Regions from separate parts of the Pseudalkalibacillus sp. Hm43 genome, predicted to be linked through region 3. Evidence: predicted binding sites of a transcription regulator. Region 3 holds the regulator's gene; each other region holds the start of a gene.
What was found. Region 3 encodes LexA, which represses DNA repair genes until DNA is damaged. Its sites were predicted from a motif close to CGAACATATGTTCG; they were not measured.
Positions count from the first base shown of each region.

Region 1 (3,760 bases), 840 kb from region 3:
TGAGGTACAATCGGATGTCAACGCAATTATGGATGATATCGGAGACGCACTTCAACGTCCATTTCAAAACAACCGCTAAACATTCCTTTAGGTGATTCCGGCTCTCTCCGGAATCATCTTTTTTATTGCCATACATAGAGTTGTACTGGCTTTAAGCCAGTCCGCATCTTATGCTATATTAGGATAAAAACCTGTGATCCATGAAGGGGAGAGAGTTACAATGGCAGGACATTCTAAATGGAAGAACATACAACGCAGAAAAAATGCGCAGGATGCAAAACGCGGGAAAATCTTCATGAAACTCGCTAAGGATATATATGTAGCTGCAAAAGAAGGTGGAGGAGATCCAGAAACCAATCCTTCGTTACGTTTGGTGGTCGACAAAGCGAAAGCTGCAAATATGCCAAATGAGAACATTGACCGTGCAATCAAGAAAGCGACAGGCAATTTAGAAGGAGTCAGCTACGAAGAAATCGTTTATGAAGGATATGGAGCTGGTGGGACAGCTGTGATGGTTGAAGTGCTGACAGATAATAAAAACCGGACAGCAGCTGATGTCAGACATGCCTTCTCCAAGCACGATGGAAATCTGGGAGAGTCTGGTTGTGTCTCATTCATGTTTGACCGGAAAGGGTTGATCGTCATCAATCAGGAAGACGTAACTCTACCTGAGGATGAATTCATGCTTGAAGTCATTGATAGCGGTGCAGAAGAATATGAACTGAATGATGGTATGTTTGAGATCTACACGGAACCCGAAGAATATGCGACTGTAAAATCCGAACTAGAGTCGAAAGGCTATAAAATCTCTTCATCGGAAATTACGATGATTCCTCAAACGCTATCAAAGATCGAGAATGAGGAAGCCAAAAAAGTAGTCAAATTGATTGATGTACTTGAGGATTTGGATGACGTTCAGGAAGTCTATCATAACTTGGATATTGACGAAGAGGAGTACGAAACCCTCCTATCCTAATTGAATATGGATATTTTTCCTTAATACGGTAAAACTATTATTGATTGAACTTATGCCTTTAATAACTTCGTGAGGTGATCGTAAGGTGAAATCCTTCCGTATCAAAACATCGTGGGTTTTTCCTTTAGTAGTAACCGTATTAGGGACCGTTTACGTCTTCTTGTTTCATACATTTGAAGATGAAGTGAAGGCGAATTTGCCCTCGAAAACGAAAACGCAGCCATATGCTGAAGTAGAAGCTCAAACTGTCAGTGGACCTATAACGGTCGAGGTTTATCTTCAACGAACATACATCGATGGGAAGCAAAGTGAAGAAGTCATCTATGAAACGATCTGGTCGATGGAGGACTTCTGGGCGAATTATGCAGACTGGCAACTCGTCGATCAAGAAGTGAATAAAGTCATCTTCGAACAACAAGTGGATGACATCTCTCCACAAGCCAAGGTGAATGGATTTTTCGGTTTGACAGAGGAGGGGATCCTGACAATCTTCAACGGGCGACCGCACGAGGAAGAAGTGATCCAGTCATTCTTCCAAATCGACATAGAAAAACTGGAAAGCGGTCTGATGGAAGATCTGAAACAAGGGATCAAAATCCAGTCGAAACAAGAATATACTGAGGTATTGGAACGATTCCGACCATATGCCACGAATTAATGTACAAGCAACCTTCACGGGTTGCTTTTTTCATGGGAGAAGCATGGGAGATTCTTTCGACTTTTTTAAAAAGGATATGCTACAATGAGGAAATAGGAAGAAATGTTCGCATTTTAAGGGGAGAATAAAGGTTGATTGATTATATTACTGGCATAGTGAAATACATACATACCGACCACGTTGTTGTTGAATGTGGGCATATCGGATACAAAATCAACTGTCCAAACCCATTCGTGTACCAAAGGGAAATTGGGAAGACGACGACAATTTATACGTATCAACATGTACGAGAAGATATATTGGCCTTATATGGCTTCGAAAATTTAGATGAGCGCGATCTTTTCATGAAGCTGATACAAGTTTCCGGAATAGGGCCGAAAGGTGCATTGGCGATTCTCGCTTCCGGAAAACCGACACAAGTTGTTCAGGCAATCGAGAATGAAGATGAAAAATTCCTCACACGATTCCCTGGTGTTGGTAAAAAAACAGCGAGACAAATGATACTGGATTTGAAAGGGAAGCTGCCTAACTGGACAGAAACGTTGTTTGATGAAGAGCCTGTCCAATCTTACACGCCACAAGAAGGCTTGGATGATGCTTTGGAAGCCTTGGAGGCTCTCGGTTATGGTCAAAAGGAAATCAAAAAGATCGTTCCGCAGCTTGAAGAACAAGGTGAACTCTCAACCGATCAATACATAAAAAAAGCTTTGCAATTATTACTGAATTGATCGAGGTGGATGAAATATGGAAGATCGTATCATTTCAAATGAATTGAATCAGGGCGATGAAACGTTGGAGTTCAGTCTGCGTCCACAATATCTCCAACAATATATCGGCCAACACAAGGTGAAAGAAAACCTGCAAGTATTCATTGAAGCGGCTAAAATGCGTAGTGAACCTTTGGATCATGTATTATTGTATGGTCCGCCTGGACTTGGGAAAACGACATTGTCCTGCATCATTGCAAACGAAATGGGTGTGAATATCCGGACGACGAGTGGACCTGCGATTGAACGTCCTGGTGATCTGGCAGCGATCTTAACGGCGTTGGAGCCGGGAGACGTCCTGTTCATTGATGAAATCCACCGTCTTCATCGATCTGTAGAGGAAGTCTTATATCCTGCCATGGAAGATTTCTGTCTGGATATCGTCATTGGAAAAGGGGAAACCGCTCGTTCTGTACGTTTGGATCTGCCTCCTTTTACATTAGTCGGCGCGACGACAAGAGCGGGTCTTTTGTCTGCACCACTTAGGGATCGTTTTGGCGTACATAGTCGTTTGGATTATTATGAACTGGATGACTTGACCGAAATTGTCATCCGTACCGGAGATTTCTTTGATATAATGGTTCAGCCGGATGCAGCAGAGGAATTGAGCCGTCGGGCAAGAGGGACACCTCGGATCGTGAACCGTTTGTTGAAGCGGGTCCGGGACTTTGCTCAGGTCCAAGGTGATGGCATCATTACGAAAAACATTGCAGACGAAGCGCTGGAAAGGCTACAGGTCGACCGTTTAGGATTAGACAATATTGACTATAAATTGTTAAGAGGGATCATAGAAAATTATCAAGGTGGTCCTGTCGGTTTGAATACGATTGCAGCAACGATTGGTGAGGAACCTCAAACGATTGAGGATGTTTATGAACCTTACCTGCTACAAATCGGATTCATCCAACGGACACCACGTGGTCGTATGGCTACAAGGTTAGCATATCAGCATTTGAATTTGGAGGAACCGAAACGGTCATGAATAAGATTTTCATCATCATCGGCATCGTATTTATCTTATTTGGATTGATCGGCAGTTTCATCGGAAAGCTGCCGGGAGACATCATGTTCAAAAAAGGGAATACTACCTTCTACTTTCCTATTGTCACCTCGATCGTAGTCAGCATCGTCTTGTCGCTCCTCTTTTACCTATTCGGACGATTTAAATAAATAATAAATCTTAAAACAAGGTGAATGCATTATGAGAGTGGAAGAATTCAACTTCAATCTGCCAGAACATCTAATTGCACAAACACCGTTGAAGGATCGCACAAAATCACGGATGATGGTCGTCGATCCTGAAATGGGACGTGTAGAAAATCGCGCTTTCAGTGAAGTCAGTGAATTTTTACAACCAGG
Region 1 is NZ_CM135129.1:3,625,743-3,629,502, forward strand. It holds gene ACXQIQ_RS18780 (YhcN/YlaJ family sporulation lipoprotein) at 1-79, shown strand, start outside; gene ACXQIQ_RS18785 (YebC/PmpR family DNA-binding transcriptional regulator) at 221-976, shown strand; gene ACXQIQ_RS18790 (BofC C-terminal domain-containing protein) at 1,062-1,634, shown strand; gene ruvA (Holliday junction branch migration protein RuvA) at 1,766-2,362, shown strand; gene ruvB (Holliday junction branch migration DNA helicase RuvB) at 2,379-3,383, shown strand; gene ACXQIQ_RS18805 (DUF2905 domain-containing protein) at 3,380-3,571, shown strand; gene queA (tRNA preQ1(34) S-adenosylmethionine ribosyltransferase-isomerase QueA) at 3,603-3,760, shown strand, end outside.
Region 1: ruvA (Holliday junction branch migration protein RuvA) is a predicted target of LexA. The motif match lies at 1,730-1,743, and genes of this name have one in related genera.

Region 2 (3,760 bases), 1.5 Mb from region 3:
CTCGTTCTTTCTTCGTCATCTTCGCAACAGGCTTCTCTTTCGTCGTACCTGCTTCGTCTTCTGCATCGACGGTCGCTCGGATGAGATCCGGAATCGACTTTTGGATCGTCGTAGGTGTAATGCCGTGCTCTTCATTGTAAGCAATCTGCTTCGTACGTCTACGCTCCGTCTCGTCGAGTGCAATCTGCATGGATTTCGTAATTTTATCCGCATACATGATGACATGTCCGTTGGCATTACGCGCAGCACGACCGATCGTCTGAATCAACGATCGTTCAGCACGCAAGAACCCTTCTTTATCTGCATCCAAAATCGTGACGAGAGAAACTTCTGGAATATCGAGACCTTCACGCAACAGGTTGATTCCGACAAGTACATCGAACACGCCTCTACGCAAGTCACGGATAATCTCAATCCGCTCAAGTGTCTTGATTTCGGAGTGCAAGTATCGGACCTTCACACCATTTTCATGTAAGTAATCAGTCAAGTCCTCTGACATTTTCTTCGTCAACGTCGTCACAAGGACACGCTCTTTTTTCTTGACACGTTCCTGGATTTCGTCCATCAAGTCATCGATCTGTCCTTCAATCGGGCGGACATCGATCGTCGGATCAAGCAATCCTGTCGGTCGGATGATCTGCTCGGTCATCTTAGGCGAATGCTCGAGCTCGTATGGACCTGGAGTTGCAGATACGTAAACCGACTGACCTACTTTTTCCTCAAACTCCTCAAACTTGAGAGGGCGGTTATCTTTCGCGGAAGGCAAACGGAAGCCATGCTCAACCAGCACTTGTTTACGTGCCTGGTCCCCGTTATACATACCTCGAACCTGAGGAAGCGTGACGTGGGACTCATCCACCATCAGTAAGAAATCCTCAGGGAAGTAGTCAATCAACGTATAAGGCGTCGATCCCGCTGGTCGTAGCGTCAAGTGTCTTGAGTAGTTCTCGATTCCAGAGCAGAAGCCCATTTCCTCCATCATTTCGATGTCGTAACGGGTACGTTGCTCGAGTCGTTGGGCTTCCAACAGTTTTCCGTTCTCTTTCATCTCTTTCAACGTTTCTTCAAGTTCCGCTTGAATCCGTTCTATCGCAAGCTTCATCTTTTCAGCACGCGTTACGAAGTGGGATGCAGGGAAGATTGCTACGTGATTCCGTTCACCAAGGATTTCACCCGTCAAGGCATCTACTTCTGTAATCCGATCAATCTCATCTCCGAAAAATTCGACGCGGAGGCAATGCTCGTCACGGGACGCAGGGAAAATCTCGACGACATCTCCACGAACTCTGAACGTACCACGTGTGAAATTGATGTCATTCCGTGCGTACTGGACATCGACCAGGTCGCGTAGCAGTTGATCCCGATCTTTTTCCATACCGGAGCGTAATGAAACGACGAGTTCCTTGTATTCTTCCGGATTACCTAGACCGTATATGCAAGAGACACTGGCAACGATGATGACATCGTTCCGTTCAAAAAGCGCAGACGTTGCCGAGTGTCGGAGTTTATCGATTTCATCATTGATGCTCGCATCTTTTTCTATGAATGTATCGGATTGAGGGATATACGCCTCAGGTTGATAATAATCGTAGTAACTGACGAAATACTCGACCGCATTGTTCGGAAAAAGCTCTTTGAATTCACTGTACAACTGACCAGCGAGGGTTTTGTTATGTGCGATGACAAGCGTCGGCTTGTTCACCTGTTGGATGACATTGGACATCGTGAACGTCTTACCGGTACCTGTTGCACCAAGCAAGGTCTGATGTCGCTTGCCAGCGTTGATTCCCTCGACCAATTCTTTGATCGCTTTGGGCTGATCCCCTTCTGGCTGGTATTTAGACATGAGCTCGAACTTCTGATTCATACCCTGAATTCCCTCCGTTTCCTAAATCTCACTATCCAACATTATAGCACAGGAGAAGGAAAAAATAACAAGAAAAACGAACTTACATTCGCATTTTAAATTCTGGAAATTTTCCATGTAACGTTGGACCTGATCAAAACGTCTATACAGATAGAAATAGGTTTGATTTCTATTGAAAGGTTCCCGTTTCAAATCAAGAAGAAACGTTGCGAAAGAAGGGTGTGTTTTTATGAAAAGTTGGTACATCGGGGCTATCTTTCTATTCTTCCTCTCCCTGGTCGGATGTGGAAGTTCAATGAATGACGGGAGTTCAGGGAGCGATACAGGAACGAATGAAGAAGAGCTTTGGGAACATTCCCTCACCGGATATGTGGCTGATAAGGATGACTCTCGGATTCTTTTGATCGGAAAAATCACGAAGGAACAGCTGGAGCAGATGAGCATCCAAGAATTGCTGGAAACTGCAAGTCCTGAGGCATATTGGTTGAAAGTCCAAGATATTGAAGCATTCAAAATCGGACAAAAACTAGAAGTCTGGCCGATTGGTGGCATGATGGAGTCCTACCCCGCTCAAGGCGAGGGAGGAAAAGTGATCATTTTAGAAGAGCGAAAATGAAGGAAACTTTCTGCGGGTGGTGAACGTAAAAGAGTATAAAGAAGAAATGTAGGTGATTCGATGTCAAAGTATTCAATTGAAGAATTTGTACGACAAACCTCCCAGGAAGATAAAGGAGAAGGCTTTTTCGAACTGGAAACGCCTCGAATCCTTGAGGTCAATTTAGATGGGACTGTTTGGGCGAAAGCCGGGTCAATGGTGACGTATCATGGGCAGATCAAGTTTGTCCGTGAAGGGATCCTTGAACATGGAATCGGAAAAATGTTCAAGAAAGCACTGACGGGTGAAGGTGCTTCTCTTATGAAAGCGAATGGTTCCGGCAAGCTTTATCTCGCGGATCAGGGAAAGAAGATTTCCATCTTGCAGCTTCAGAACGATTCCATTTATGTGAATGGAAATGACCTGTTGGCGTTTGAGCCGTCGATTGATTGGGACATCAAGCTCATGCGCAGAATTACCGGTATGATGTCGGGTGGTCTGTTCAACGTGCACTGCCAGGGAACCGGGATGATTGCAATCACCTCCCATTATGAGCCGTTGACGATCCAGGTGAAGCCAGGACGTCCTGTGTTGACTGATCCGAATGCAACCGTCGCCTGGTCCGGGTCCCTCTCCCCAGACTTCCAGACGGACGTGTCGTTGAAAACGTTCTTCGGTCGAGGTAGCGGTGAATCAATCCAAATGCGGTTCGAAGGAGACGGTTTCGTCGTCGTTCAACCATATGAAGAAGTGTACTTCCAGAACGAAAACAGTTGATTGGAAAAAGCGGCAGCGAGCCGCTTTTTTTCTTTTTAAAAGAGTAAATTTTATGATTTCATGGGAAGTTCCCTTCATTCTTCGGGGGACTTTTTTTCAACTTGTGGAACTTTCTGGCCTATTCGTGGAACTTTCTTTTCAACTCGTGGAACTTTCCTGCTTTCTTGGGGAACTTTCACTTCTACTTGGGGAAGTCATTACCTTTTTACTATACTAAAAGCCTCTTCATCTAAACCATCTCGAATGTTTCTGGAACTCTCGCTCACAATCATGTAACATTAACAAGGTAAAAGATAGCTGAACTTAGAGGAGCTTTTTAATGGAAATTATATATATCATACTTGGTTTTGCGGTCGGTATTCTGTCCGGCTATTTTGGAATTGGAGGCGGATTCATCCTCACTCCGGTACTCATGTTGGTCGGATTTGCGCCAGTCGTTGCCATCACGACAAGCCTGATGTACGCCATCGGATCGTCTGTATCTGGCGTATGGGCGCATTTCAAAATGAACAACGTCGTTT
Region 2 is NZ_CM135129.1:2,923,533-2,927,292, reverse strand. It holds gene uvrB (excinuclease ABC subunit UvrB) at 1-1,867, opposite strand, end outside; gene ACXQIQ_RS15265 (YobA family protein) at 2,097-2,483, shown strand; gene ACXQIQ_RS15260 (AIM24 family protein) at 2,544-3,239, shown strand; gene ACXQIQ_RS15255 (sulfite exporter TauE/SafE family protein) at 3,559-3,760, shown strand, end outside.
Region 2: uvrB (excinuclease ABC subunit UvrB) is a predicted target of LexA. The motif match lies at 1,945-1,958, and genes of this name have one in related genera.

Region 3 (3,760 bases):
CAGAAATCAAAAAGCTTGATCAACAAATGGGCGAGACGGAAACCAAAATTGATCAAAAAGAGAAAGACATAGCAAAAACGAGAGAAGAAATCGAAAAACTGAAAGCTGAAATTGCCGTTCTGAAAAAACGGATTGAAGAACGGGATAAAATGCTCAAGGAACGAGTAACAGCGATGTATGAAAATGGAGGTACTGTCCAGTACATAGAGGTTATACTTGGGTCCAAAAGTTTTGGAGACTTCCTTGATCGTATATTCGCATTGAATGAAATTGCGGAGCAAGATAAAGAGATTTTAGAGGCACATAAGAATGATAAACAGAAACTAGAAGAAACGAAGCAGAAAGTAGAAAAAGAACTTGCGCAGTTGAATCAACAAATGAAAGAATTAGAAAGTTTAAAGGCAAGCTTGAAGCAAAAAGTCGATCGTAAGAATGCACTCTTGAGCGACTTGAAAGAAGAAGAAAAGCACATGCATGAAGAGCTTGGTAAGTTGGAAGATGAACAGGATCTTCTAAGGAAGCAGCAAGCTGCGTTCGAAGCTGAAAAACGCCGACAGGAAGAAGAGGCGCGACGGGCTGCAGCAGCTCGGGCAGCTGCAGAAGCTGCGGCAAGAAAAGCAGCAGCTGAAAGAGCGGCAAAAGAGAAAGCGGCTGCAAAGAAATCGTCTTCAAGCCAATCGAGCAGTAATTCTTCTTCAAACAGCAATTCAACCAGCAGCAAACCGGCTGTTAAGAAACCATCTGTTTCAAGCAGCTTGTTCATGAAACCATCGGCTGGATATTTCACATCCGGTTACGGTCCTCGTTGGGGAAGCATGCATCCTGGAGTCGATATTGCGCGTGGTGGGACAGTTCCAGTTGTCGCATCTGCGTCAGGGACAGTCATCAAATCCTACTACTCTAGCAGTTACGGAAATGTCATCTTTATTGCCCACTATCTCAATGGACAAACATACACAACCGTTTACGCTCATTTAAGAAGTCGTAATGTTGGAAACGGTGCATCTGTCCAAAAAGGACAGCAAATTGGAATTATGGGGAATACAGGAAGATCGACTGGACAGCACTTACACTTTGAAATTCATAAAGGTCAATGGAATATGAGCAAATCCAATGCTATCAATCCACGACAATTTTTCTAAGTCTGATAAGAGAGAAGGGATCACCATTTCAGGTGATCCCTTTTATTATTCCATCATTTCGGTATCCAATTTGAAGTGTTTTTTTGATAACTCTTGGAATTGATTGGGTTTGACTTCAACCTTTTCGTGCTGACCATGATCCCATCGGGTCAGGGTGGTATCGGTTAATGTAATTCTCCCATTCTCAGTCAATCGGGTTAACAGAGGGTTTTTGTTGAATGGCGATTTTTCATGTTCAATGATTGTTTTTTGTATATCGTTGAACGCTGTGACATCTTCGATCTGTTCCGTCGAATCAAAAGTGTAACCTGCTCTCCAGTCTTTATCTTTATGCTTCAATTTTAGTTCGAGCGTATAATCTCCCAGATCGTTTTCTGATTTTTTCACAAAGAATTCCCCGTTGGAAGACGTCACTTTCTCACCACTCAAAGGGACCGGCTTCAATGGCAGATTACCACCAAAACCAGTGTCGACAAGATATTTTTTGCTGTTATGAATCAGTAGAATGGCGACATGGGTTCTTCCGAGCGGTTCACCGTTCAGAACGACTCCACGCACCATATACGCCTCAAAACCATTTTCAATCAAGAATAGATAAAGTAAAGGATTCAGTTCATAACAAAGTCCACCTTCTTCATTTATTAGAAGCTTGTCAATCAGGTAATCTTCTGTCAGAGGTTGCGTCTTATTTTGCATGATGCGTATGTTTTCAAAAGGAATGGTCCTTGATAAGTTTTGGAGTACCTGCTCCAGGTTATGGAAATCAACCGTTTCCTGGCTCGAAATTCCAATCCTCTTCCGGAACAATTCATTCATGTACAACACCTCCATTGAAATAACATTGAATAGGCTGCTTTTCATATCTTTATTTTCACACATTTGTAAATGAAGTGGAACGGTCATAGGAATGAAAAGTTTTAGAGCTTAAGTTGTAGAGTGTATACGCACAACATATGCAATAAAAAAAGGAGTGCGGATCATCCGCACTCCTCCTTACCACGGAATCTAGTGTATGGTTCGATAGACTCCAATGACTTTTCCTAGTATAGATACATTTTTTAGAATAATCGGTTCCAGAGAAGCGTTTTCCGGTTGAAGTCGGACATAATCTCTTTCCTTGAAGAATCGTTTGACTGTCGCTTCATCTTCCTCTGTCATAGCTACGACGATATCCCCATTGATGGCAGTGGACTGTTGTTTCACGATGACCATGTCTCCATCATAGATTCCAGCTTCTATCATACTATCACCTTGGACAACTAATGCGAATACATTGTCATCTCCTACCATATGATCTGGTAGAGGGAAATACTCTTCTATGTTTTCGATAGCCGTGATAGGTTGACCAGCAGTTACCTTACCAATGACAGGAACATTGATCGATTCGCTCTTCGGTATGGTCGTATCCATATCCTCTGTAATGACTTCGATCGCTCTAGGTTTGGTAGGGTCTCTACGAATCAACCCTTTTTTCTCAAGACGTGATAGATGTCCATGAACGGTCGAACTGGATGCGAGTCCAACTGCCTCCCCGATCTCACGGACAGAAGGAGGATATCCTTTATGTTTCACTTCAAACTTTATGTAATTCAATATGTCTTGTTGCCGGCGTGATAGTTTCATTCTGTCCACCTCAATTCTCCTCGTTTGTTGCATTAAGTATATCATGTGTTCGGCGAACATACAAACATAAGTTCGAGAAAAACGGTTGACAAGAACAGGCGTTCTTATTACAATGAATTTATCAAATGAGAACAGATATTCGTATCGGAGGGATTTGTAATGAAAAGACAGAACGGTTGGTCTTTCGTAATTGTATTGATTGTGATTGTCTCAATAATGGGAAGTTATTCACTCGTAAAAGCGAACTCTGAAGCGGAAGCAGAATACGTGAAGATCAAGATTGAACAAGGGGATACGCTTTGGGGTTTATCCTCCAAATATAAAAAAGATCATACTTTTACAGCTGAAGCATTCGTGAATTGGGTAGAGAAAAATAATGGTGTACAAGCAGAAAGCCTCCAACCGGGACAAACGGTCACGATCCCTGTTAAATTGGATATGAACCAGATTGCATCCAAATAACCGAACAGAAGTGAAGGGAATTACATGAAAGCAGTCATATACTGTAGAGTCAGCACAGAAAAAGAAACACAAGCATCTTCTCTCGAGCGTCAAGAAATGGAGCTTAGACAACTCGCAGCCGAGTTTCATTTTGAAATTATAGAGGTCATCCAAGAAATGAAAAGCGGTTTTGAGATTGAAAGAGACGGCATGCTTCAAGTAATGGATCTAGCAAAAGAAGGCTATGCGGATGTTTTACTAGTACAAGACGAAACGAGGATCGGCAGGGGAAGTGCCAAAATCGCCATTCTTCACACACTGGGAAAATATGGTGTAAAATGCTATACGATCAGTGAGCAAGGGGAAATCCAACTTACAGAAGCGGATTCAATGGTGCTTGAAATCGTGAGCCTAGTAGAAGACTATCAACGGAAGTTACATAATGCAAAGATCAAACGAGGAATGAGAAGAGCAGTCAACAAAGGCTATCGACCTGAACGGAACCTGTCCAATTTGACAAAAGGTGGACGAGAACGCAAGGAAGTCCCCATCGA
Region 3 is NZ_CM135129.1:729,213-732,972, reverse strand. It holds gene ACXQIQ_RS03975 (murein hydrolase activator EnvC family protein) at 1-1,142, shown strand, start outside; gene ACXQIQ_RS03970 (arylamine N-acetyltransferase family protein) at 1,188-1,958, opposite strand; gene lexA (transcriptional repressor LexA) at 2,148-2,765, opposite strand; gene yneA (cell division suppressor protein YneA) at 2,925-3,227, shown strand; gene ACXQIQ_RS03955 (YneB family resolvase-like protein) at 3,252-3,760, shown strand, end outside.

Region 4 (3,760 bases), 310 kb from region 3:
ATCCTTTTCCGACTTTTTTGATGGCTTGTTTGAGGCCGTCTTCATCCCATGCATATTCGATGACTTCTTTCTTGCCTTTTCCTTTGCTCACTTTATAGAGCGGTGGTAAGGCGATGTACACTTTACCGGCTTCAATCATCGGTTTCATGTAACGATAGAAGAAGGTCAACAGCAATACCTGGATGTGGGAGCCGTCTGTATCGGCATCTGTCATGATGACGACTTTGTCATAATTGGAATCTTTTATCGTAAAATCAGCCCCGACACCTGCACCGATGGCATGGATGATCGTATTGATCTCTTCATTTTTGAAGATATCGGCAAGCTTAGCCTTTTCGGTGTTGATGACTTTACCTCTGAGCGGAAGAATCGCTTGGAATCGTCTGTCGCGCCCTTGCTTGGCAGATCCGCCTGCAGAATCCCCCTCGACGAGATAGAGCTCATTCTTATTAGCATTACGAGATGATGCTGGCGTCAACTTACCGCTCAGCATGGAATCTTTACGATTCTTCTTTTTGCCGTTCCGAGCATCCTCACGTGCTTTGCGAGCGGCTTCACGTGCCTGAGAAGCTTTGACAGCTTTACGAACGAGCATCTCACTTACTTTCGGATTTTCCTCAAGGAAATAGTTGAGCTGCTCTGAAACGACCGCGTCAACGGATGATCGAGCATCGCTCGTACCTAGTTTGCTTTTCGTCTGACCTTCGAACTGAAGTTTCTCTTCAGGAATCCGAACCGACACGATGGCAGTTAAGCCTTCTCGGATGTCCGAACCATCAAGATTTTTATCTTTTTCTTTCAGAAGTCCGGTTTTCCGTGCATATTCATTGAACACGCGTGTCATTGCCGTTTTGGAACCAGACTCGTGCGTTCCACCATCTTTCGTCCGTACGTTGTTGACGAAGGATAGCATGTTCTCGGAGTATCCATCATTGAATTGAAAAGCGAATTCGACTTCTATGGCATTCTGGAATCCCTGAAAAGAGACGACAGGATGCAAGGTATCTTTTTCTTCGTTCAAATAATTGACGAATGCTTCGATTCCCGTATCAAATTGGAACTCCACTTTTTCATTATCATTATCTCTTAGATCATGTAATTCGATCTTCATGCCTTTCAAAAGGAAAGCAGCTTCTCGAAGACGCTCACTTAACGTTTCAAAGTTGTATGTCGTTGTAGAGAAAATACTCGGGTCCGGTTTGAAGTGTACGATTGTACCGGTTTTTCTAGTTGTACCGATTTTCTCGAGCGTCGTTGCTGGTTTTCCACCATTCACAAACCGTTGATGGTATATGACGCCGTCTCGATGGATGGTCACTTCCAACCATTCCGAAAGTGCATTGACGACAGATGAACCCACACCATGTAGTCCACCACTTGTTTTATATCCACCTTGACCGAATTTCCCCCCGGCATGTAAGACGGTAAAGATGACTTCTGGTGTCGGTTTACCTGTTTTGTGCATACCTGTTGGCATCCCACGTCCTTCATCCACGACGCTGATGCTGTTATCTTTATGTATCTTGACAGTGATGGCATTCCCATACCCAGCCAATGCTTCATCGACTGCATTATCTACGATTTCATATACGAGATGGTGTAATCCCCGGTTATCTGTACTTCCGATGTACATACCAGGTCGTTTGCGGACAGCCTCAAGACCCTCCAGAACTTGAATGGCATCATCATTATATGAAAGCTGTTCTCTTGTAGCCAAAACCCTCGTGCCCCTTTCAAAACTCAGACAAACATTTTTTAATTGTATCGTATCAGAACATTTGTTCACATACAACGTTTTACTTGTTACATTGTTCATCAATAGTATCGGTTATACATCTATTATCTTTTATTCATGCCTGCAATGAACCATTATATCATAAGGCTTAAGCCGTTCTAATCTTATATTACCATTCGTTTTGCCCGTTTTGAGTGGTTTTCATTCAATTTTCCTTTTGAAAGCCAAAATGAACCACTCTGCGTGGAGTGGTTCATTACGTTTACATGGATGCGTGTTCAACCTTAATGCAACGATCCATGATGACTGTCGTTTTTGTATTTTCTAGCATGTTCGCAGCTTCTTCATTAAATATCCCTAATTGCGCCCAGAACACATCAGGTTGTAACTCTTTCGCCTCTTCAGCAATGGCCGGAAGTTCTTCGCTACGTCTGAAAACATTTACGATATCAATAGGACCTTCCACATCTTTAAGTGATGGGTAAGCTTTCAACCCCATGGTTTCTTCAATTGTCGGATTGACAGGAATGATTTCATAACCGTTGTCTTTCATGTAGCTGGAAACCTGATAAGATGTCCTTTCGGGTTTATCAGATAACCCAACAACAGCGATTCTCTTTTTCGTTTGAAGAATGTCTTTTATTTTCGATTGATCTGGATTTTGAAAAGCCATTGATACCACTCCCATTGAAATGTATTTAATTCTAACCTTTCACGAAACGCCCTTTTTCAAACATCCTCCATATAATATTCGTGGTGATGTAATGGATTTCCTGCTATTACAGGCACTTGTTGGTTCCACTTTTTCTTACAGCAACATATATTGTAATCAACTAAATAAGTTGCTCTAATGCAAAAAATGGAGGGAATATTCATGTCTAACCATATCAAGAAGAAGTTATCATACTATACTTGTTTGCTGAATGTATTATCCATCATCGATGAAAAAGAAAAAGAAGAGATCTTGATGAAGATCCAACAAAGAAATCCCCACCTCTAAAGGAGGAGATGGGGATTCTTTAAGTTTAGCCGATTTTGTAAACGCCTCGGTACTTATCGGACAGATACTGGATTAAATGTTCTGCGTTCAATCCTTCTCCTGTCACTTCTTTGATGATTTCAATCGGTTTTTTCATTTTACCGTGTTGATGCACATTCTTCGTCAACCATTCTTTAATTGGAAGAAGGTTGCCTTCCTTCAGTTTTTGATCGAAGTCAGGGATGTCTTTCAACATTGCATTTTTCAACTGTGCAGCATAAATGTAGCCTAGTGCGTAAGACGGGAAGTAACCGAAGTCTCCACCAGACCAATGGATATCCTGAAGTACACCTTCTGCATCATTTTTCGGTTCTATTCCTAAGTACTCCTTCATCTTGTCATTCCAAACTTCAGGAAGGTCCTTCACTTGGATTTGATCGCTGAAGAGTCCCTTTTCGATTTCATAACGAAGGATGATATGGAGCGGATATGTCATCTCATCTGCTTCAATACGAATCAATGATGGTCCGGCAACATTGATGGCCCTATAGTAATCATCCATCGATACGTTGTCGAACTGACCGTTTGAATAGGATTTGAACGTATCATAATTGTTTTCCCAGAAAGAGTAGTTTCGTCCAACGAAATTCTCCCAGAATAGGGATTGGGATTCGTGGATCCCCATGGAGGTACCTGTACATAATAGTGTTCCAATCAAGTCTTGACTGATGTTCTGCTCATAAAGTGCATGCCCGCCTTCATGGATGGTACCGAATACAGCTGTACGAAAATCCTTCTCATCATACTTCGTGGTAACACGGACATCCCCAGGGTTCAAACCGATTGCAAACGGGTGGTTCGTCGTGTCCAATCGCCCAGCCTTGAAATCATACCCCATTTGCTCTAGGACATGCATGCTGAATGCCTCCTGTTGACTTGCCGGAAAGTGATCAAATAAAAAGGAGGTATCCGGTTGATTTTTGGAAGCGACTACGTCCTGTACAAGCGGTACGATTGCTTCACGCAATTGATTGAAGACGCGATCG
Region 4 is NZ_CM135129.1:422,567-426,326, reverse strand. It holds gene parE (DNA topoisomerase IV subunit B) at 1-1,717, opposite strand, end outside; gene ACXQIQ_RS02245 (CoA-binding protein) at 1,998-2,408, opposite strand; gene ACXQIQ_RS02240 (hypothetical protein) at 2,610-2,735, shown strand; gene ACXQIQ_RS02235 (carboxypeptidase M32) at 2,761-3,760, opposite strand, start outside.
Region 4: parE (DNA topoisomerase IV subunit B) is a predicted target of LexA. The motif match lies at 1,772-1,785, and genes of this name have one in related genera.